2 linked regions of the Natrinema sp. SYSU A 869 genome follow. The protein of the gene in region 1 binds, or shares a complex with, the protein of each later gene. Links are inferred from orthologs where the notes say so. Each region holds a gene or a part of one and is shown on either strand. Other genes may lie near its edges. The genes, in order: K6I40_RS17615 and rpl12p.

What was found.
Region 2: the proteins of K6I40_RS17615 (region 1) and rpl12p are in contact, whole or in part, in a crystal structure (PDB 5H7L), measured with the Pyrococcus horikoshii proteins. The link is inferred for Natrinema sp. SYSU A 869 from one-to-one orthologs. Residues at the interface, in WP_048053510.1 of Pyrococcus horikoshii: Pro161, Met164, Met165, Phe168, Ser169, Ile172, Val195, Glu196, Phe202, Leu211, Ser212, Val213, Met216, Lys222, Phe223, Asn224; in WP_010886059.1 of Pyrococcus horikoshii: Leu100, Ala101, Gly102, Leu103, Ser104, Ala105, Leu106, Phe107, Gly108.

The regions. Positions count from the first base shown.
Region 1 is NZ_CP082249.1:1,898,406-1,910,173, reverse strand. Bases 2,873-5,794 are described here. They hold K6I40_RS17615 (elongation factor EF-2), read left to right. Parts: upstream 2,873-3,201; coding sequence 3,202-5,388; downstream 5,389-5,794. Other genes in these bases: K6I40_RS17610 (hypothetical protein), read right to left, coding at 5,767-5,794; K6I40_RS17620 (DUF5781 family protein), read right to left, coding at 2,873-2,938. Also shown: K6I40_RS17630 (hypothetical protein), read right to left, coding at 1-1,025; K6I40_RS17625 (hypothetical protein), read right to left, coding at 1,311-2,006; more of K6I40_RS17620, read right to left, coding at 2,183-2,872; more of K6I40_RS17610, read right to left, coding at 5,795-5,913; serS (serine--tRNA ligase), read right to left, coding at 6,052-7,431; K6I40_RS17600 (TrkA C-terminal domain-containing protein), read left to right, coding at 7,558-8,766; K6I40_RS17595 (magnesium transporter), read right to left, coding at 9,046-9,627; K6I40_RS17590 (magnesium transporter), read right to left, coding at 9,627-10,202; fluoride efflux transporter CrcB, read right to left, coding at 10,339-10,776; K6I40_RS17580 (CrcB family protein), read right to left, coding at 10,773-11,186; K6I40_RS17575 (cation diffusion facilitator family transporter), read left to right, coding at 11,416-11,768. UniProt on the Methanocaldococcus jannaschii protein: Catalyzes the GTP-dependent ribosomal translocation step during translation elongation.
Region 2 is NZ_CP082249.1:662,499-674,249, reverse strand. The notes cover bases 4,433-7,337. They hold rpl12p (50S ribosomal protein P1), read left to right. Parts: upstream 4,433-5,660; coding sequence 5,661-6,014; downstream 6,015-7,337. Other genes in these bases: K6I40_RS11500 (tripartite tricarboxylate transporter permease), read left to right, coding at 6,180-7,337; K6I40_RS11510 (50S ribosomal protein L10), read left to right, coding at 4,602-5,642; K6I40_RS11515 (50S ribosomal protein L1), read left to right, coding at 4,433-4,600. In the rest of the region: K6I40_RS11535 (HEWD family protein), read left to right, coding at 1,695-1,886; divalent-cation tolerance protein CutA, read left to right, coding at 1,953-2,255; K6I40_RS11525 (50S ribosomal protein L11), read left to right, coding at 2,354-2,842; K6I40_RS11520 (hypothetical protein), read right to left, coding at 3,080-3,631; more of K6I40_RS11515, read left to right, coding at 3,968-4,432; more of K6I40_RS11500, read left to right, coding at 7,338-7,418; K6I40_RS11490 (DUF5817 domain-containing protein), read left to right, coding at 8,271-9,878; K6I40_RS11485 (hypothetical protein), read left to right, coding at 10,007-10,183; K6I40_RS11480 (hypothetical protein), read left to right, coding at 10,180-10,632; K6I40_RS11475 (hypothetical protein), read left to right, coding at 10,629-10,811; K6I40_RS11470 (hypothetical protein), read left to right, coding at 10,808-11,020; K6I40_RS11465 (hypothetical protein), read left to right, coding at 11,007-11,228; K6I40_RS11460 (hypothetical protein), read left to right, coding at 11,221-11,400; K6I40_RS11455 (hypothetical protein), read left to right, coding at 11,393-11,751. UniProt on the Methanocaldococcus jannaschii protein: Forms part of the ribosomal stalk, playing a central role in the interaction of the ribosome with GTP-bound translation factors.

The sequences.
Region 1 (11,768 bases):
TCGGCGTCCCCAATACCCATCCATGATTGCTGGATTGTGGGTAGCTGTGGAGAGTTTGCGGATCTGGCTACAGTCGTGTTCCCGCGGATAGAACGCGACTGTGTACTTCGGTCAAAATCGGATCGAGTAAAATCCTCGATCGCCTGCTCTACGACTGGATCTGGTAGTGTCGGTTCCGTATTATCTTCCTCAACGCTGACGATTGCGAGATCGTTGGCAATGAACGGGAGGAATTCGATGTGATCCGGTGTCGGCTCACATCGGGTTTCGAACCGCCAGTATGGGAGATACGGTTTCACCGTCGCATACGATACGTTGAGATAGGTTTCAATTCGTTCAGCGAGGGATTGGCCATATGCCTCGGTAACGTCGAAGTCGAGTGCTGGTTCTGCCACTTGCCGTTCATGTAACGGGAGAGGTGTCTTCCCCTCCGTCCGAACTATACAATCGAGAAAGAACACCTGTTTCAGTACTCGCCGTACCGACGATTCAAAGCCGTCTGAATCATCGAGTGAATAGGCGTACTCTTGGTCGGTGACTATTTGCGGGCTTGAACCCCGCGTTACGTCTGCACCGAGGTAATAAGCGAGTGGTGTAGCGACGAACACATGACGGAGTGTCGCGGGGACTTCGATCTGAATGTTCTGTTCCGTCTTGTCGAAATCAGCTGGAACGTGTAATTCATCGCCAAGCTCGAGACGCGGTGGATGGCCTCGGAGTGTCGAATAGGACCGTTCAGGTGCTGTCGTCTTCAGTGCCGACCCAAAGGCAGACACTGCCGCCATGACATCTGTGGGCTCTGCTGTCGTCGTGATCGTCGTTGCTGGCCGCTCGTGGAACGATCGTGCGCCGAGAATCACGTTCGTACGCTCTCCGAAATCGACGTACGTCTGCTTGCTATCGGACCAAATCTGTACCGGACTATCGATACAAGCATAGACTTTCAAGGGACCGGATAGATCCAGCGTGTACTCGTCGGGTCGGAACTCTGCTCGTTCGGCTGGGCTCACATCTGCGAGCATCATTCCGTCCGAGTCGCGGACGAAAACACCTTCAGTTGACGGCAGTTTGATCGAATTGGTTGTAAACTGTACTATCGATTCAGTTGGAAATCCAACCTGATCAGCAGACGCTGACTCGAGTGAAACTGGCCCGTTTATCGTCAGCCGATATCGATGGCGTTCGATCGGATCGATAATTTCGATTCCCCCTTGTGTCGACTTAAATATCGGTTTCATGGAGACAAATACGCCGGTCTGACGGCGCGTGGAACCGCTCGTGGTGTTCGTTGGGCTGAAACGGAGACTGTCCTAATTCTGGTCCGCCGAGAGCCAGCCGGAGCTGTGGGTCCTGTCGCCGATGAGCCACCGCTCCTGAGAATCGCCGTTCCGTTCCCGAAGCTCGACAACGATGTCGAACAGCGGTGACAGCGTTGGGACGATCCTGGCGTCCCGTTCAACCGGGAGCTGATAGTGTGACATCCCGCCGATGTGCTTCGTTCGTCCGTTGATTAAATGCAGGAATTTGAAGACGCGTTGTCTGCCGTACTCTTCGAGCAGCGGGAGCAACGAGTCGATCCCCACTCTGAGTTCGGCCGGTTCGAGCCCGTTGGTCTCAGTTTCGAAGGACTCGATCGCGCTCGAGATGGCCATTCCGAGGTCGATAAGTGTGTCGACCTCAATCGTTTCGGGCTCGATCGACGGATCGGCTCCGATACTGCTTGCAGCGACGCTCCGAGCCTGAGCATCGTAGCTGATGACCGAGAGCGTCTCGGACCGCTGATCGTCGAACCGCGAGACGCGGTGTGGGCCGCCGGTCGTCGAGACGAGGATGCGCCGCCGCACTCGCTCGGTCTCACAGCCCATCAGTCGGTGACAGGCGTTCCGTCGCTGGCTTGGTCGAACGGAACCGACGACGAGAACGCCTGCCCCCTGTCGTTTCAACTGTGAGAGTTCCTCGGAGAACCCGTCCTCTTTCGTCCCCGCGCAGTCCGTTCCCGAGTGCATCGCTAGTATGTTCCACGGGTTCATGCCCTCAACCAATAAGAGTTCGGGTTGAACTGTACTGTCTACGGACTCGAGTAGCCCTATTTCGGGACCTTCGATTCTCGGTCGGGTTTGGCATTTGCGACTCCCGTCTCGCCGAACTGTCCGCCGGGGATACCGATTCGGTGGTTGTCGATTTAGTCTGCGGCGCGACTCCCTCTGCCAACGTACGAGCGCGTCGCGTCGACGAGCACCTGTCGATAGGTGCTCGTGTCGGGTTCCCGTGCGAGTTCTCGGAATCGGCATTTGAACCCCTCGAAGTCGATTTCGGGGGCGTCCATCGCGGCCGCGTGTGCGAGGTCATACAATCGATGGTCCTCATCGACGAGGTCGTGTCGCTCTGCGAGCGCCAACGCGAAGGCCGCGTTTACCGCCGTGATCTCGGGATCGGCGCTCGCAGATAGTCGCTCGAACCCGGGGCGGGACGGCGTCTCGGGCCGATCGGCGACGGCCGCCGCGAGGCTGGACTCGAGAAACGAGAGCAACTTCTCGCCGGGCCCGACCGAGAGCGTGATATCGTCGGCGTAGATGTCCTTCATGTGGTTTGCAATCTGATAGCAGTGGGAAAGCTTGCGCCGTTCGACGCTCTTGCCGGCCAGCGCGAGGTAGAGGACTTCTTCGGTGGACTGGATGTGGGAGGGGTGTTGCTGTTCGTGGCGGGCCATGTGGGCGAACTCGTGGAGCGCGAGTTCGCGGGCCATGGCTGACGAGGCGGCCTGTCTCGAGATGTTCAGGACGTGATGATCGTCGTAGTGGGCGGCCCAGGTCCGTTCGTCGGGATCGTCCTGGAGGGTGACGTGGACCGGCAGCGAGAGATCCTGTTCGGTTTCGAAAAGGTCGCGGGCACTGAGGAATGGAGAGGTCGGGCCCGGTCCCTGCATGCGGATATCCATGTGTGGCCCTAGCAAGAGGCCGACGGGATTTGACTCTTTTGTGCGGTTGCACGCGGATGAACCGCGAGTTTGAGACATCGGATTGATCGCTCGGCAACGGTCGTGAGCCCGGACGTAGGCCTCGTGCCCGTCATCCCGCCCAATTATGAGACTCGTTCACTCACTCAAATTGGATATTCCAGCGTTCGGACGGGGAAAGACGACGAATTCCGGCGGCGACGAAACACTACCCTTTTGACCCCGCTGGCGGTATTGGGGGATATATGGGCCGACGCAAGAAGATCGTCCAAGAGTGTGAACGGCTGATGGACGACCCGGAGAACATCCGGAACATCGCCATCGCCGCTCACGTTGACCACGGGAAAACAACCCTTACAGACAATCTGCTGGCTGGTGCCGGCATGATCTCCGACGAGACTGCCGGTGAGCAGCTCGCGATGGACACCGAAGAAGACGAGCAGGAACGCGGGATTACCATCGACGCGGCGAACGTTTCGATGACTCACGAGTACGAGGATCAGAACCACCTCATCAACCTCATCGACACGCCGGGCCACGTCGACTTCGGTGGCGACGTGACGCGAGCGATGCGCGCCGTCGACGGTGCGCTCGTCGTCGTCGACGCCGTCGAAGGGGCGATGCCCCAGACCGAGACGGTGCTACGCCAGGCACTCCGCGAGGGCGTCAAGCCGACCCTGTTCATCAACAAGGTCGACCGCCTCATCTCCGAGCTCCAGGAGGGGCCCGAGGAGATGCAGGAGCGACTCCTCTCCGTCATCCGCGACGTCAACGAACTCATCCGCGGGATGACCGAGGACATGGACGATATCGACGACTGGACCGTTTCAGTCGAAGGGGGAACCGTCGGCTTTGGGTCCGCACTGTACAAGTGGGGCGTCTCCATGCCGTCGATGCAGCGTACCGGCATGGACTTCGCCGAAATCATGGAACTCGAGCGCGCCGACAAGCGCCAGGAGCTCCACGAGCGAACGCCGCTGTCGGACGTCGTGCTCGACATGGTCTGTGAGCACTTCCCAAATCCGATCAATGCACAGCCCCGTCGTATTCCGCGCATCTGGCGTGGCGACGCCGAGTCGGAACTGGCTGATTCGATGCGCCTCGTCAACGAGGACGGCGAGGTCGTCCTGATGGTTACCGACATCGCGATGGACCCCCACGCCGGTGAAGTCGCATCCGGCCGCGTCTTCTCCGGGACCCTCGAGAAGGGACAGGAGCTCTACGTCTCCGGGACTGCGGGCAAGAACCGCATCCAGTCCGTCGGCGTCTACATGGGCGGTGAGCGCGAGGAGGTGGACGAAGTTCCTGCAGGGAACATCGCCGCCGTCACCGGTCTCAAGGACGCAATCGCCGGTTCGACCGTCTCCAGTACCGAGATGACGCCGTTCGAGACGATCGAGCACATCTCCGAGCCGGTCATTACGAAGTCCGTCGAGGCAAAGAACATGGACGACCTGCCGAAGCTGATCGAGACGCTCCGACAGGTCTCCAAGGAGGACCCGACGATCCAGATCGAGATCAACGAGGAGACGGGCGAACACCTGATCTCTGGACAGGGTGAACTCCACCTCGAGGTCATCACCCAGCGTATCGAGAAGAATCAGGGCATTCCGGTCAACACCGGTGAGCCGATCGTCGTCTACCGCGAGCAGCCCCAGGAGCCCAGCGACCAGGTCGAGGGCATCTCGCCGAACCGTCACAACCGCTTCTACATCTCCATCGAACCGATGACGGACGACCTCGTCGAGACGATTCAGCGCGGCGAGGCCTCGATGGACATGCCCGAGCAGGATCGCCGTGAAGCCCTGCAGGAGGCCGGTATGGACAAGGATACGTCCCAGAACGTCGAGCACATGCACGGGACGAACATCCTCATCGACGACACGAAGGGTATCCAGCACCTGAACGAGACGATGGAACTCGTCATCGAAGGCCTCGAGGACGCCCTCGACAACGGTCCACTGGCAAACGAGCCGGTGCAGGGGACGCTCATCCGTCTCCACGACGCGCGACTCCACGAGGACACCATCCACCGCGGTCCGGCACAGGTCATCCCCGCGACCCGGAACGCGCTCCACAAGTCGCTAATCGACGGCAAGATCAAGATGCTCGAGCCGATGCAGGACGTTCGTATCGACGTGCCCAACGACCACATGGGCGCTGCATCCGGCGAGATTCAGGGTCGTCGTGGCCGCGTCGACGACATGTACCAAGAAGGCGACCTCATGGTCGTCGAGGGCATCGCACCCGTCGGCGAGATGATCGGCTTCGCGAGCGACATCCGCTCCGCGACCGAGGGTCGTGCCTCCTGGAACACCGAGAACGCCGGTTTCGAGGTCATGTCCAACTCGCTTCAGCGTGACAAGATCATGGAGATCCGCGAGCGCAAGGGTATGAAGCTCGAGCTGCCGCCAAGTATCGACTACATCTAAGCGGCGCGCCGTCTGCCGTCGCTCGAGAGAACAGTATTCTCTCGTCACTGACTGAACCGAAATCGCAAACGCACAGCGTTCGTGCGTGTCGCGAACTGCCTCGTTGCCGGATATTTCATCCTGAAGCGCCAATGTATTGTTCAGCGGTGGCTCGAGACCCAAAACCGGACAAACTCACAGGTATACTGTCGTCGGGACTATCAAAGACGCACGAAATGCGGCCGACCGGGTCAGTGGGCACGATGAGAATGGGAACAACGGGCGCGAAACGCGTTCGAAGCGTGAGTTACTGACGACCGTTCAGATTCCGTTTGCGAACCGTGTGCCTTCTTGTTCCTGTCGATGCTGTTTGACTCGAGATAGTGGGTCTACCGGCCGTCACGCCGTCAGGACCTTCATATAGAAGGGGACGATCACGAGGAAGACGAACAACGCGACCCACCACGGAAACAGGACTAGTGCGCCGACGACGAACAGCACCCCGATGATCGATGCGATCACTTTTTGTCGGAGATCGATGTACATACGTGTCAACTCTGTCTCTGAGAGATAGTAGTTTCGTTGACAGTGGGTGAACACGACTCAAGTAGCCGACTCGACTCTACTGTCGGAGCAGCCCATCGTTACCGAACCGCCGATGAATCGGCGAATGACGAGCGTGCGCTACTCCCGATCGCCGGCTCCGAGCGCGCTCTCGCCGACCTTCTCGTGGCCCTTGATGACTTCTTTCCCGCCCATGTACGACTGCAGCGGTTCGGGAATCGTCACCGTGCCGTCCTCGTTCTGGTAGTACTCGAGGATCGCCACCATGACCCGGGGAATCGCGAGCCCGGAGGCGTTGAGCGTGTGAAGGTAGTCGGCTGACTCGTGGCGCTCGGGCCGGTAGCGCAGGCCGGCGCGTCGCGCTTGGAAGTCCTCGAAATTCGATGCGCTCGAGACCTCGAGCCAGCGGCCGCCTTCCTCGGGGCCCTCGTCCATGTCGTCGCCGGGGGCCCAGACCTCGATGTCGTAGGTCTTGGCGCTGGCGAAGGTCAGGTCGCCGGTACAGAGTTCGAGGATGCGGTAGGGGAGTCCGAGCCGTTTGAGGACGTCCTCGGCTTCCGTAAGGAGGTTCTCGAGGCGGTCGTAACTCTCCTCGGGTTCGACGAAGTTGACGAGTTCGACCTTGTTGAACTGGTGGACGCGGACGATGCCCCGCGTTTCGGTGCCGTGTTCGCCGGCCTCGCGCCGGAAGTTCGGCGTATAGGCCTGGTGTTTGAGCGGGAGATCGTCCTTCAGGAGGATCTCGTTTGCGTACATGTTGGTGACCGGCACCTCCGCGGTGGGACAGAGCCAGAGGTCGTCGTCCTCGTAGTCCTCTTCGTTGCTGCCGCCCAGTCGATAGGCGTCGTCGGCAAACTTCGGGAGCTGGCCGGTGCCGCGCATCGAGGCGCTCTTGACCGGGACTGGCGGGAACAGGTCGACGTACCCCTGCTCGCGGTGGATGTCCATCATGAACTGGATCAGGGCGTGTTCGAGCTGTGCGCCCTCGCCTTTGAGGAAGTAAAAGCCAGAGCCGGTCGTCTTGGCGGCGCGTTCCTCGTCGATGATGTCCAGCTCCTCACCGAGTTCGTAGTGGGGCGTGACCGCGTCGGGCAGCTCGTGGGCGTCGTCGAATCCCCAGCGTCGGTCCTCGACGTTGTGACGTTCGTCGACGCCGAGCGGGACGCTCTCGTGGGGGAGCTGTGGGATCTCGAGCATTCGTTCTCGGAGCTCTTCCTCAAGGGCCACTCCCTCCTCTTCGACCTCCTCGATCTCGGATTTGAGCTCTCGCGACCGCTCGAGCGCTTCCTCGCGTTTCTCGTCTTTCCCCTCGGCGACGAGCTCCCCGATCTTCTTGGAGACCTGATTGCGGTCGTGGCGCAGGTCGTCGCCGCGGGCTTTCAGTTCCCGCCAGCGTTCGTCGAGTTCGAGTAGCTTGTCGAGATCGACGTCGGCTCCCCGGTTGTCGAGGGCGTCGCGTACCTCGTCGGGATTCTCGCGCAGATAGGTCCGGTCGAGCATTGGTATTGATCGTCCGTTCTTTGCGCCCGGGCAAAACCGTGTCGGAAGGCCGCGTCGTCCGACCACTCGATCGAGGCCGCCCTCCAGCGGGAAACGCTTTTTCCGCGGGGAACCTACTCTCGAGGTATGGACCCGCTCGAGGGCGAGACATCGTCGGCTCCGATCGAGTACGAGCCCGTCAGCGTCAAGGACGTACTGGTGGAGATGAAAGACACCGCCGAGCTGTTGATCGACCTCTCGTACTCGGCCGTGCTTCACCAGAGCGAGCAGCTCGCGACGGAGGTCCTTCGTCTGGAAGAGCGGATGGACATCCTCGAGATGCGAGCGCGAATGAGCCTCCTGATGTCCGCCCGGAAGCCGGCCGACGCGGAACAGCTCGCACCCGTTCTGGGGATCGTCGGGGCCGCAGACGGGATCAGCGACGCCGCCGGTGACATCGCGAAGATCGTCCTCGAAGACATGGGCCTCCCCGAGGCGATGCGGGCAGCGCTGCCCGACGCCGCGGAGGCGCTCCTCCGGGGCGTCGTCACGGCGGACTCGTCTTACGCCGGCCGGACGCTCCAGGATATCGACCTCGAGTCGGAGACGGGTGTGCGCGTGATCGCACTCCGGCGGGGCAGCGACTGGCTGCTCAATCCGGGGCCGACGACCCGGGTCGAGGCCGACGACGTCGCGCTCCTCCGGGGCCCCGAGTCGGCGATCGGCGACGTCTGCGAGGAACTGACCGGAGAGGTCTACGAGGCTCCCACGGCGGAAACGCCGGATATCGACGACTTAGAGCGCGCCGTGGACACGATCATCCACATGAAGGACTTCTCCGAACTGGCGGTCGATCTGGCCTACAGCAGCGTGCTGTTCGACAGCGAGGAACTCGCCGAGGAGGTCCGCAACCTCGAGGTTGAGGTCGACGCGATGCAATCGCGCTTCGAGGCGTGGACGCTCCGGGCGGCCGCGGATGCGCCAGATCCGGTCGTCCTGCGCGGGTTGATCCAGTTGGGGAGCTGCACGGAGCGAATCAGTGACGCCGCGATCGAGATCAGTGAGGGCGTCCTCCGGGACATCGACGTCCACCCGGTCGTGCAGGTGGCCGTCCAAGAGAGCGACGAGATTATCACCCGCGTCGAAGTCGACGAGGGGAGCGACCTCGACGGCACCGCGGTGACCGCCGGCGTTCCCGATGCCGATTCGACGATGTCCGTGATCGCCATCCGCCGGCCCGACGAGGGGTGGCTGCTGGTCGCGGATGCTGACGCGGAACTGCGCGGCGGCGACGCGCTCATCTCAAAGGGGACCCGGACGGCTGCGGCAGCGTTTCAGGACCTCGCGTCCGCATAGTGCAACGCGGTTCGTCGCCGTGACTCGCCTCGATCCGTTCGCTCTTTAAGTGATTCTGGTCATAAGGTGGAGATATGACGGGAGGTCGTCCGTTCTCGAATTCTCATATCCAGCAGTCCCATCGATAGTCGTCCCAGTTCGCGATGGGCCTCCTCCCCGACCCGGCCGATCATCCTTTAAGTGCTTCTGGTCACAAGGTGAAGATACGACGGGAGAACGGTTCTGTCCCGAGCCAACTAGTACCGCCGAGACGTACGTCTCTGCGTTTTGAAGCGCCCGTTAGTTCAGGACGACGATCGCGACTCCCGAGAGGACGATCACGCCGAGGATGTCACAGACGTTCGTGACCACCGGGATCGTCGTGTCGTCCGGGTCCAGTCCCTGCGTGTAGGAAATGTAGGTCGCACCGATACTGAGAACGATCGCGATCACGGCCAGAAGCATACCGCTGACGACCGAGATGAGCATGAGATCGACCAGTGCCATCGGTTCGGCGATAACCTGCCCGACGACCCAGGCGGCGACGCCTAGCGACGAGAATATCGTCGCTGCCAATCCCATGATCGCCAGTATGTTCGTCCATAGCACCTCGTCTCGAGGATCGAACTCGAGCAGGCCTAGGTGGAGCCGCGTCGAGAGCCGCGAGGAGAGGATCGCACCGAGGTTGCCGCCCATTCCGATCATCACGGGGACGAGCACCAGCAGCGTCGGATTGGAGAGGTAGGTCTCCTCGAGGAACTCGAGGACGTAGCCCGACCCCATCTCGAGCATCGAGAGGACGAGCAGGATCGGAAACATCGTGGCGACGATGTTGTGGATCGACCAGGTGTCGAGCGAGTCGTCGGGCTCCGTCGCTGCCATCAGAAGATCCCTCCGACGACGGTGATCGCGACGAAGAGGAAGACGACGCCGAAGATGTCGCCGAGTGTGGTGACGATCGGGCCGATCAGGTTGTCGGGATCGAGCCCGTACTCGTAGCTCGCGAACACCAGCGCTAACAGTCCGAATATGAGGGTAAACGAGGTCAGAACGCCGGAGACCAGCATGATCCCGACGAGTTCGATGAGTCTGGCCGATTCGCGACCGAGACCGTGCAGAATCCCCCACGAGAGGACCGCGATGACGACCGAAATCCCGATGCCATTGATAAACGAGGCGGCGACGGCGTTGACCAGCCGCCGGTCCCACGAGAACTCGGGGTCGATCATCCCCTGGTGGAGTCCACTCGAGATGCGCGCCCCCATTGCGCCGTAGACGTTCCCTCGTGTCGCGAGAAAAGCGGGGAGTAACAGTAACAGCCCGGGAAATCGCTCGAATCCTTCGGTCATCCCCTCCGATCCGAGGACCGATCCGGCGAAAATCCCGCCGGCGAGGCTGACCACGAGGATCGGTAGTGACTCGCGGTAGATTCGCCACGCGTCTTGGCGAGCCTCCATACTGTCGTCTCACGGAATCCGAACATAAACCTACCGCGGGTCGAACGCGAGCTGATCGCTTGAGGCTGTGGTGATTGGTACCACTAGTGACGGGCTGCTAATGGGTCTCGATCCGGGTCCGATGGCGAGACCAGTTTCAGAGAGCGACAGCGACGAGCCCCCATGCGAGACCGATCGCCGCGAGCGAGCACGCGAGATTGGCTGCAGCGTTGCCGACCGCGAGCGCCCGATCGCCGCGCTCGTACAGCCAGAGCGTCTCGACCGAAAACGAGGAAAACGTCGTGAACGAGCCACAGATACCGGTCCCAACGAGTCGGATGGCTGATTCGCCCGCGCCCGCGAAGACCGCGAGACCGAAGACGAAACTGCCGACGACGTTGACCACGAACGTTGCCAGCGGGAATCTCTCGCTCGAGGCCCCGCTGGAAACCCGCTGGGAGACCCAGTATCGGAGGATCGCACCGATCGCTCCGCCGGTGCCGACGACGTGGGCCGGTTCGGGGTCGACGGTGACGGCCGCTCGAGCGAGCAGTCGGCCGATGCTGATGCTCTCGAGAAGGAGCGGTGTACTCACGCGGTCTCACCACCGGAAGGCTCATCCCGCGGAGCGCCGATCCGACGCGCGAGCGCCCGTCCTGCGAGCACGCTGATGAGTCCGAGTCCGTAGTTTGCGGCGACGATGCCGCCCAGTGCGAGCGGACTCGCTGCGAGCGCGGTCTGGAGCGCGAACGTGCTGTAGGTCGTCAGCGAGGAGAGAAACCCCGTCGTGAAGACGAGCCGGGTCCGCGAGGTCAGGTGGCCCGCGTATTCGGCTTCGTAGACCAGGAAGGCGAGGACCGCGCTCCCGACGGCGTTGACCAGAACGATCGACGACACGTCAGGAAGCAGTCCCATCGCGAAGAATCGGAGATTCGACCCGGCAAAGCCGCCGACGGCGATCAGCGCGAGCGTCTCGAGGCGAACGGGCGGATGTGTGTCTGCCATGGCTGGGAGTCATGCAGGGACCGTCAGCCGGACGACGCTCGGCGTGTCTGTGCTCGATCCAGACGTTGTCGATGTCTCGCCCGGCGGTTGGGTCAGGTGGGCCCCATCGCCCAGTCGTCTCCTCCCTCTCATGGGCCCCCAATGAGGGTTGTGATCGGTGTCCCGATGACGGCACGCGCCTCGAGCAGGAAGGAAAAGAGCCAAGGTTAGACTGCCTCTAAACCGAGCCATGTCCGAAGAGGGTGGCGCGGACGGCGGCCGGCGCGGGTTCGCGCGGGCGTCGTGGGCGAACGTTCTCGGCAACGTCGCCAAGATCGTCGCCGAGGGCAGTGCGGGGCTCGCGTTCGGCAGCGTTGCCTTGCTCGCTGACGCGGCCCACTCGCTGGCCGATCTCGTCGCCAGCGTCGTCGTTCTCGTCTGGGGGCGGAGCGCATTCGACGAACCCGACGACACGCATCCCCACGGTCACGACCGGATTGAGCCCCTGACGGCGCTGTTCGTCGGGGCCGTCATCGCGCTTCTGGGACTCAATTTGCTCTACCGATCCGCCGAAGGGCTCGTGTACGGAACCGATATCGAGTT
Region 2 (11,751 bases), 1.2 Mb from region 1 along the record:
GCGATCATAATCCTCTACGTTTATCAGTCAGGACAGTGGTGTGTTACGTATATGTCTGAAACCGGGACGGAGTCCCGTCCGCTGGTCCGACAGCTTCCGGATCCAACCACAGCGTCGAACGTCCGGTATGATCCGTCGCTCGAGGAACTGCGCAAACTCGCCGAGCCCGACGAGACGACGACTGAGTTCGGATCGGCGTCGTACGTCAGTGAGGTCCGCTCGCGGAGTGCCGATCGGACGAAAAACGCCGTCGACGACGAGTTCACCGACCACGATCACGAACTCGTCGACGACGCAATCGATCTCACGAGCGACCGTGAGATGCTCTGCGTCGATCGACTGATGGGCCGTCATCCAGATGCTGCCTTCTGCTGTCGCTTGTTCGTCCCCGTCGAGCACGCTCGAATCGCCTATGCGTGGGCGAGTCTGTTCGAGCCAGCTGACGGGCAGGACCCCGATCTCTACACCGTCCACCTGCCCGATTACGACGAAACCGAGATTCGAGTCCTTCCCGATACCGGTGTGACGACCATACTCGGCACGGATTACATTGGCGAAGCCAAGAAGTCGTTCCTCCGGCTGTACATGTATCGGATCAAGCAGCAGGGCGGCCTCGGACTCCACGCAGGGAGCAAGCGGGTCCGCGTCCGTGACGATGACGACGAGCTACAGACCGTCGGCCAGGTGTTCATGGGCCTCTCCGCGACCGGCAAATCCACGCTGACCTCTCACGGCTGCTGGCTCGAGGAACCCGAAGACGCCACCATGTTGCAAGACGATGTCTGCGGTCTCCTCTCTGACGGCACCGTCGCCGGCAGCGAGGGTGAGGGACTGTTCATCAAGACGATCGGCCTCAGTAAGGACGAGCAGCCGGAGCTCTACGAGACCGCGACCGCTGAATCGGCGATCCTCGAGAACGTCGCGGTCGACGACGACGGCACTGTCCACTTCGATGAGGACCGCTATACGTCGAACTCCCGGGCCATCGTCCAGCGCGACCAACTCGAGAGCGCGGACGAGGAGATCGACTTAGACCGGATGGATCAGGTCTTCTTCATCACCCGAAACCCGCTGATGCCACCGGTCGCCAAACTCGACGAGGAGCAGGCCGCCGTCGCCTTCATGCTCGGCGAGTCGATCGAGACCAGCGCTGGCGACCCGTCACGAGCAGGCGAGTCGATCCGCGTCGTCGGAACGAACCCCTTCATCATCGGTCCGGAGGGCGAGGAGGGAATATCTTCCACGAACTCATCGACCTCCTCGAGGTCGACTGTTACGTCATCAACACGGGCTATATCGGTGAGCAGTCGAAAGACATCGGCGTCACCGAGTCCGTGATGATCCTGACGGAAGCCGCCCGCGGGACCATCGAGTGGACCCGCGACGAGCAGATGGATCTAACGATTCCCGAATCCGTCCCGGGACTCGACATCAACGACTACTACGTGCCTGACCACGTCGACGACTACGACGACGCACTCGCGGAACTACGCGCCGAACGCCGTGACTACCTCGAGCAGTTCGACGAACTCCGCGAGGAGATCAAAGACGCAGTCTACTGATCAAACGTCTCGCTTGACGAGTGAATTGGTAACCAGATCCCCAACTCTCGGACTCAGTCCGGCCCCGAGTAGTGGGGCAGCACTTGCCCGACACGAATACCGTTATATGTGTCGAGTTCTCACGGTTCGGTAATGAGCGCACAGGTACGAAAACCGACCGCGAGAATCTGTGAAGAGTGCGGTCGAGGCGAACAGTGGGACGAAAACCTCGAGGCCTGGCAGATCGCCCGCGACGATGGTGAGAAACAGGTCGGCAATCCACACTGCATCCACGAGTGGGACATCACCGGGACGTTCAAACCGGTCGACGCAACCGACAGCTGACCGACCCCGACCCGCCGTGAGCGAACGAAACGGACGTTTTTCACCGACTCGAGCGTAGCGACTTCCATGCCGACTGTTTACATTACAGCGCCACCCGAAGCCGCCGACGGGATCGCCGAGACGTTGGTCGAGGAGCGACTCGCTGCCTGCGTCAATCGTCTATCGACGACCTCGACCTACCGCTGGGAGGGCGAGATTCACAACGACGACGAGGCCGTGTTGCTCGCGAAGACCACTGACGACGTGTACGACGATCTCGTCGACCGCGTCCGTGACATCCACCCCTACGACGTCCCCTGTATCGAGCGCTTCGACGAGAGCGACGTCCTCGAGTCGTTCGCAGCGTGGCGAACGGAGAGCGTCGAGTGACGGAACGGGGTTGATTCGGCCGGTGTACGTCAGACGGTCACAGACGATGACTACCCGAATTAGCAACCCTTAAAACTCGCGCACGGGTTATCACGGATATGGCTGGAACCATCGAAGTGCTCGTTCCGGGTGGCCAGGCCAATCCTGGCCCACCACTCGGTCCCGAGCTCGGACCGACGCCCGTCGACGTGCAGGCCGTCGTACAGGAAATCAACGATCAGACCGAAGCGTTCGACGGGACCGAAGTCCCCGTCACCGTCGACTACGAGGAGGACGGCTCCTTCGAGATCGACGTCGGTGTCCCGCCGACGGCGGCACTGATCAAAGACGAGGCTGATTTCGATACCGGCAGCGGCGAACCCCAGAAGGACTTCGTCGCGGATCTTTCCGTTGAACAGGTCAAGACGATCGCCGAACAGAAACACCCTGACCTGCTCGCCTACGATACGATCAACGCCGCGAAGGAGGTCGTCGGTACCTGCGCTTCGATGGGCGTCACCATCGAGGGCAACGACGCTCGAGAGTTCAAGCAGCGAGTCGACGACGGCGAGTACGACGACGTGCTCGCTGGCGAAGCGAGCGCCTGAATACGGCGCAGCGAGTGCTTCTTCGTTCTCGTAGACCCTAGTAGTGTCAGCGACGGGCACTCGAGACGCGAGTAGACGACCGTCCGTTTTCCGCGGTCCGTTCGAGCGGAGCCAACATGCCTTGGACAGGTGGCGTCGCTGTCTCTCGATTGTGACGGCCAACAGATGGAGGATGACACGGAATGGACCCGTAGAGGCGAGTTCAACCGTAGCGAGGAAGACCGTTCGGGCGGCTACCTAGATCTTGTTCGCGGGCGGGACGGTCCGGTCGTCCGGGCGCGTCGTCCCGGTCGCCCCGGACAGGACTCGGATCGTTGCACCGATACCGAGCGCACTGGCGAATCCGAGGAGGACGGCGGTGGCCGGAAACGACAGCCCAACAATCCCACTGAGGAGTGCCCCGACGAGCAGCCCGATCGCAAGTCGACTGTCACCGAGCCGTGTGGCGACGGTGCACCCGATCGCGACGAAGCCGATCGCCGTCGCAACCGGCAGGATGATCGCGCCGAATATCACCAGTGGAATTCCGAAGAATGTCCCGAGGCTCGTATCCACGATGAGATACCCCGTGCCCGTGAGTCCACTGCTGACGAGGAGACCCGGAATCCCAACGCAAAGCGAGATGATAGGACTCTGTCGCGATTTCGACACCGCCTGTGTGCCATAGTTTTGCGCTAAGCCGAGCACGATTATCATCACGAGTATTGTCGCAGCGAACTGGATTCCCACCCGAACGATCGGCTCGAGCGATCGATACAACTCGAGTTCCCCGCCGGACGGCGTTAGCATGGCGACCGAACCGATCCCCGTTGGACCAATGATATTATATAAGTCTACTGGCCACATGAACGTATGGTACAATATAACGCATAATAGAGTTTTCGGTTATTCGAAGCGTGAATAATACGTTATTGTGGTGAACTGTGATCGAACGAACGCGGCCACGCGGGATGGCTATACTTGCTGGCAGTGGTTCTGGGATGACGAGACAGCGAGGACGCTGCGAGACGAGCATACTGGCAGTTCGACGGGTTTAAGTTCAGGATGGCACTTGGTTCAAGGGAGACAGGCATCGCCTGTTTCACTGACCCGTAGGAGCAGTCCTGCGTACTACGGAGGTGAACGATGGCAGATTCGGATATTGAAACAGCAGTAGCGCGCGCACTCGAGGATTCGCCCGATCGGAACTTTACCGAAACGGTAGACCTCGCGATCAATCTGCGCGACTTAGACCTAAACGAACCGTCGAACCGCGTTGACGAGTCGATCGTCCTACCGGCCGGAACCGGCCAGGAAACTCGGATCGTCGTCATCGCCGAAGGAGAGACCGCAGTCCGCGCCGAAGAGGCGGCGGACGAGGTACTTTCGGTGGACGACGTGGCCGATCTGGACGACGACGAGGCCAAAGACATGGCCGACGAGACGGACTTCTTCATCGCCGAAGAAGCAATGATGCAAGACATCGCCCGGCACCTGGGTACCATTCTCGGTCCCCGAGGGAAGATGCCGGATCCGCTCTCGCCCGACGACGACGTCGTCGAAACCGTCAACCGGCTCAAAAACACCGTGCAGCTTCGCTCCGGCGACCGACGAACCTTCCACACGCTCGTCGGTGCCGAAGACATGGACGCCGAGGATATCGGCGACAACATCGACGTCATCCTGCGTCGCCTGCACGCTGACCTCGAGAAGGGGCCCCAGAACATCGATATCGTCTATGTGAAGACGACGATGGGCCCGTCCGTGGAGGTGGCCTAGAATGAGCGCACAGGCTGAACGCAAAACCGAGAACCTTCCCCAGTGGAAGAAAGAGGAAGTCGACGACCTCGCACAAATCATCGACGAGTACGAGAGCGTCGGCGTCGTCGGTATCGCCGGCATTCCCTCGAAGCAGCTCCAAGACATGCGCCGCGACCTGTACGGCACTGCCGTGTTGCGCGTCAGCCGCAACACCCTGCAGACGCGCGCGCTCGAGGACGCCGGACTCGGCGACCTCGTCGAGCACATCGGGGGACAGGTCGGGATCATCGCGACCGACGAGAACCCGTTCTCGCTGTACAAGGAACTCGAGGCGTCGAAGACGCCCGCACCGATCAACGAGGGCGAAATCGCCCCGAACGACATCGTGATCCCCGAAGGGGACACCGGTGTCGATCCGGGGCCGTTCGTCGGTGAACTTCAGGGTATCGGTGCGAACGCGCGCATCGAAGAAGGGTCGATCCAGGTCATGGAGGACTCGACGGTTCTCGAAGCCGGCGAGGAAGTCTCCGCCGACCTGTCGAACGTCCTCAACGAGCTCGGTATCGAGCCCAAGGAGGTCGGTCTCGACCTGCGCGCCGTCATCGCCGAGGGCGTGCTCTTCAACCCCGAGGACCTCGACATCGACATCGAGGCCTACCGGAGCGACGTGTCGACGGCCGCCGCCCGCGCACGGAACCTCTCGCTTAACGCGAGCTTCCCGACCGCGTCGACGGCCCCGACGCTCATCGCCAAGGCCACGGGCGAGGCCAAGAGCCTCGGCCTGCAGGCCGCCATCGAGGACGAAGACCTGATGCCCGACCTCGTCAGCAAGGCCGACGCACAGCTGCGTGCGCTCGCGGGCCAGATTGATGACGAGGAGGCGCTTCCTGACGAACTTCAGGACGTCGAGGCTCCCGCCGAACCGGCGGCAGCCGACGACGAAGACGAATCGGCAGACGACCAGACTGAAGACGAGGCTGAGACCGAAGAGACCGACGGCGACGATGACGACGAAGATGACGGCGACGGCGCGGCAGGTCTCGGCGAGATGTTCGGTTAATTAACGGAGGATCCAACAATGGAATACGTATACGCTGCACTCATCCTGAACGAATCGGGCGAAGAGATCAACGAAGACAACCTGACGAACGTGCTCGACGCTGCCGGCGTCGACGTCGAAGAGTCTCGCGTGAAGGCGCTCGTCGCCGCACTCGAGGACGTCGACATCGACGAGGCAGTTTCCGAGGCCGCTGCCGTCCCCGCTGGCGGGGCCGCCGCAGGCGGTGCCGCGGGTGGCGAGGCCGCTGCCGCCGACGAAGGCGGCGACGAGGAAGAAGCCGAGGAGACCAGCGACGTGCCGGACACGACGGACGAGGACGACGACGAGGACGACGAGGCCGACGGCGAGGGTCTCGGCGAACTCTTCGGATAGACTTCAGTTCCGTCGATCCGGTTTCGACGAGTTTTCAACCCCGATTTTTATCGACGCTCGACGGCGAGTGGCGATGCTGCCTGCGCGGGGAAGCAGCGATTCGCGACTCGAGTAGTACCTCGCTGAGCCGAGACCATATAAACGAGGACGCGGCCAGAGTCGGCGATGCCCGCTCCTGTCGAGATCGTCACCGAGCCGGCGCTGACACTCCAGTTGCTCGCATGGGTGGTCGCCGGCTCGCTACTGGGGTGTTGTAGCGGGCTCGTCCCCGGACTCCACGCTAACAACTTCGCGTTCCTGCTGGCCGGCGTCGTGCCGTCAGTCCCCGGGCCGCCGCTGTTCGTCGGCTGTGCGATGCTCGCGGCCGGCGTCGTCCACACCTTCTGTAACGCCGTCCCGGCGATGGCGCTCGGCGTTCCCGACGCCGAGATGGCCGTCACTGCACTGCCGGGCCATCGGATGGTCCTCGAGGGCCGGGGCTACGAGGCGATCCGACTTTCTGCGCTCGGCAGTATCCTTGCCGTGATCGTGGCGGTCCCGCTCGCCGTCCCCGTCACCTGGGCCGTGACGGCCGCCTATCCGACGATTCGGGACCATCTCTCGCTCGTCCTCGCGATGGTCGCGGTCGCGCTGATCGTGTCGGAACCGACGTGGCGCGGCCGGTTCGGTGGGCTGCTCTCGTTCGCGCTTGCGACCGGCCTCGGCACACTCACATTGGATCTCACTGCGGATGCCCCGCTCGAGGCGGGCGGCACGCTCGCGCCCCTCTTCGCTGGCCTCTTCGGCGCGCCGGTGTTGATCGACGCGATCCGGGGAAGCGGAATTCCGCGACAGGAGGGCGACGGCATACGGGCCTCGCGACCGTTCGTCGGCGTCACCGCCGTCGCCGGCGCGCTCGCGGGAGCTGTGGTCGGCTACCTGCCCGGTATCACGGCAGCGATCGCCGCGGTTGCGGTGCTGGCGCTCGTCCCGGGCGGAGCCAGCGACCGCGGCTACATCGTCGCGACCAGCGGCGTTGACACGTCGAACACGATCTTCGCGCTCTTCGCGCTGGTCGCCATCGGTCAGCCTCGAACCGGCGTGTTAGTCGCGTTCGAAGGCACTTCCGCGCCGCTCGAGTTGCCGATCCTTCTCGCGGGCGTCGTCCTTGCAGGGCTGCTCGGGTTCGCGTTCGTGATCGTCGCCGGCGACGCCTACCTTGAGCTGGTCGGCCGACTGACCTACTGGAAGATTTCGGTCGCCGTCCTCGCGGTGTTGCTCGCTCTCTCGTATCTGTTCACCGGTCCGATCGGCATCGTGATCTTCGCCGTCGCGACCGCTATCGGACTGGTTCCGATTCGGTTGCGGTGCCGACGGGTGCACCTGATGGGTGTTCTGATCGGACCGTTGATGTTGGGGCTCTGAACGACTTTCGCGTCCTCAGTCGCTCGAGCTCGCCGCTCGAGCCGCGGTCACAACTTCTTCGACCCGCGTTTCCGAGATGGGGTTCGTCGTTACGCCGTCCGTTTTGAGTGCCGTACCGACGATGACACCCGTTGCTCCCGCCTCAAGACAGTCGCCGACCGTCTCGCTCGTTACGCCGCTGCCGACGAACACCGGTGTCTCATCATGTCCCTGATCGGCGAGTGCGTCGGTGACGCACTCGACGTCCGCGAGCGACGTTTCGACGCCCGTCCCGTGTCCGGAAACGATGACGCCGTCGGCTTTTCCCCGCTTGACCGTCTCGAGGGCCGCACGCTCGATCTCCCGTTCGCCGATCGGCGTCGCGTGCTTGACGTGGACGTCCGCGAGAATCGCGACGTCAGCTCCGATCCGATCACGAAGCCGGAGCGTCTCGTGGGCCTGGCCCTCGATGAGTCCCTGATCGGTCGCCGCAGTGCCGACGTGGACGTTGACGCGGATGAACTCGGCGTCGGCGGCCGCGGCGATCGACATCGCGGCCTGGGCGTCGTTTCGGAGAGACGACAAACTAGTCCCATGCTGACCGGTCCGCGAGCGACCGATCATAAGGACTCTCCCTCTCGGACGGATGGTTTTATATAAACAAACACCCGACAGAAATTTAAGCGACAAGTGCGCACTCGTCGCTGAGCGATATGAGTGCGAAAGCCGACCGCGGGTGGCCCAACACCCGCGATCACCGCGATGAATTGGATGGTGACGACGAGGACTGCCCGATCAAAGGAAGTGGTCGTCGTGAGTAGTAAGGAGCGCTGTACTCTTGAATCTGCTGCTCACACATCGAATCGTCTCGGGTTGGTCGGTTGTCCGGAGTGCGAGGCCTACTGGATCGTCGAGATCGACACGAAACGAACGCGGTGCCGTCGCTGCGGGACGCAGTGGGCGGTCGACGGACTGCGGGACCACGGAACTGTTTCCGCCGACGACGACGACGGCGTGGATGCTCTCCGCGAGAAACGATCGCACTTGCTCGCCAAGCAGTGGGATGAACCCGACGCATTCGCCGACGTAGCTCACTACGCGACGCTCGACGACCGGCTGAGTGATTGGCCGCTGCTCTCGGATCTCTATGCTGCTCAGGTTTCCGACCGGCCGCTGCTCTCGGATCTCTATGCTGCTCAGGTTTCCGACCGGCCGCTGCTCGCTGATATGTGGGCCGAGCCGGTCGCCGATTGCCACGAGTTCTTTAAGGCAGCATATCAGCAGTCCGGACGGAGTCACGGTACCGGTAGTACTGGCACGCAACCGCGGACAGAGGGCGATGACACGGAGCGGCTCGAGGCGCTCCTGCGCGATCCGAAGTCGGGGGACGGAGCGCCGATCGGCTGGCTCGCTCGAACGCTATTCCGCTCCGCGGCGGGACACGGAGAGAAGAATTGGAAGTGGGTTCGACGGCAGTGTGACCGGTGGTCTTGGGTGGACGTGACCGAGATCCAAGATCAACAGCGCCAATCGGACCGAGACGGAAACCGCACGGCGGCGTCGGATTTGCTGTGGGCGTTTCTCGATCCGACCGTTCTTGATACCGTAAGTAGGCATAACCGTCCGCGGGCCGGTGCGGAGAGCGCGACGGACGCGAAAGAGAAGGCGGAAGCGACGATTTCACGGCGTGCAAAGCTCGAGACGGCCGAACAGTGGGGCGATCTGATCGGATCGTTCGGAGCAAAGAAGCGTGGCTACGAGGCACTTGGCGGAGGGGATCGGACGCGGTTCATCGACGGCGGCCGAGCACGGGGAGGACCGTCACGGATCGCGGACGCATTCAGCGGTGCGGCAGCGGCCGGGTACGATCGCGGAACGGTGCTGTCGGTAACGACGGACCCGGAGCGATTCGACAGCATAGCGGCGGCGGCGGACGGGCTGCTGGATGACGCGAAGAACCTGCGGAAGAAGCTCGGGCGGCACCTCGAGAGCGGAATGCCGGCGTCGGTAACCGCGCCGGAGCCGACGCGGAAGGGACTACCGCACGGACATATCGCGATCTTCGGCCACGAGCCGGCGGACTTGCCGTCGAAACACGAACTCTGCCGATATTGGTGGGAAACGCGAGAGCGGGGCCAGCAACTCGACCTCGCGCCGATCGCGCTGGATGACGCGGACGCGAGCGACGAGCCGCGCTGGTATTGGCGCGACGATGGGCCGGACGATGCGGGCTGTCCGCCATGTGCGTATCTGTCGGAGGGCGCGGAGTCGATCGTGGCGGCGGCGTGGACGGACGCGGACGACGTGAAAGCGATCGCGAATGCCTACCGTGCTCGCGGATCAGCACCGATCACGGACGGCGAGCCGACGGCGGCGGCGGTGGGGACGAGCGTGACGCCGAGCAAGATTCGCGAAGCCGCATGGTATTGGGCGACCGACATGAAGGCGGCGACGACCGGATCGCAGGAAATCCAGCCGTGACAACGCGCTCGAGGTGACACGCGACGGTTGGCAAGAAATTCCGTGATACAAACTCTTATACCAAGGGACTTATGTTCGAGCGGTTGCATATTCGGGTAAGACCCGCTGCGACTGATCTGCTCTCTACTATGTTGCCGACAAACGAACGCGAATCCGAACCCGAGGACGCGAAGGTTGTGCTGGTTCCCGAGTCGATCGAAGGTGAAGTTCGCAACTACGCGAGGACGTTGCAGCGCTGTCGTGACGCCAGGCCGACGACCGCGACCGACGAGAACGAGGACGGCGGCCGAGGTGGCTGCGGATGACGCGCTCAAGCACGGACTCGGAGGACGAGACGGGCATATCCAAGCATAGCGAGCCCGACTATAGCGATCTGGAGATTCCGGTCGCGGACCCGTCCTCGTTTAGTTGGCCGCAACGACGCGCCGACCTGCTCGACGAGATTTATGCACGGGGGCACCCGTCACTCATTAACCAGACGGAGATGGCCGAACGCTACGACGTAAACCAGTCGACTATTTCGCGGGATCTGGACGCGCTCGCCGATCATATCGACGAGACATTGGGCTCGCGTCGATCGCTTGCGTCGTCGGCTGTCTATCAGAAATCTATTACGGGGCTGCTCGAGCAAGAAGAATACCGCGACGCCGTCCGCGCTCTGGAATCGTGGAATGAATGGATCGACGAGCAGCAGGATCTCCGCGAACTCGAGCAACGCGTCGCCGACCTCGAGCGGACGGAGGGCCGTCAATGAGCCGTCGTCGCAAGCGCGACCTCCGCGAGCGAATCCGCGACCTCGAACGCCGTGGCACTGATGACGCGGTCCGGATCTATGTCCCGCTACTCGACGGCGACGCGGACAGCGAGCCGCCGGCGTGGTCGACAAGCGGAATCTGCGGCCTCGATCTGACGGTCACGGAGGACGATCAATGACGCGACGCCGCAAACGCGACCTCGCGGAGCGGATCGCCGATCTCGAGGGGGACGACAGCCCGAACTGGTCGGTGACGATCACGCACCATACCGCCGCGTCCTTTGGATCCGGCGACGAGTATGACCTCGAGACGGTCGACGACACGGAGTTCGTGACGATCCTGCGCGTCGTCGATGACGCGGACGGAGGCGACAATGCCGATGTGTAACGAGTGCGGCGCTCACGTCTCGGACCGCTTCGCTCGCGTCTTCGGTGACGACGAGGATCGCGTCGCGGGGTGTCTGTCGTGTCGGCGGGCGGCCGATCTCGCGGCCGGCGCTGGCGCGGACCGAACGCGCCGGGCCGACTATATCGGATCGGCACAGAGGCCACTGAGTGGCCGCTCGAGCGATCGGGGAGTGGTAGCCGATGACTAAACGGACTCTGGCCTCGGATCACGCTGGCGAGGCCGCTGGCGACGGCAGCGACGACGTGGCCCACCGACTCTGGCACGCCGATCCCGAGAACCGGGCGCTCCTGTGTCGCTCGTACCGACGGCACCACCTCGCCGACCGCCACGCCGATGACGGAGGTGAGTCCGATGGGTGACGAGGACCGCGACCGCGTCGCGCCGGATCGGCCGACGATCGACGGGCCGGCGATCGAGGACGCGCCTCTGGACACGACGCTCCAGCGAGCCCTGATCGAGACGATCAATCCGGACGGAATCGCGGCGTTCGACCGCGAAGACTGGATCCGATATGCGGCGGCGGTCGTCGAGTCGCTCGAGATCGACCGCGACGACGTGGTGATCGTCGCCGACGACGACGACGGCGTCGACCTCGTCGATCGGACCGAGTATCTGCGGCAGGTGGAAACGCTGGCCGGCGCGGCGGACCTCGCGGCGCGCTGGTTAAGACGACTCTCTCCGACTCACAGAACAGCAGTATCAGCTACTCA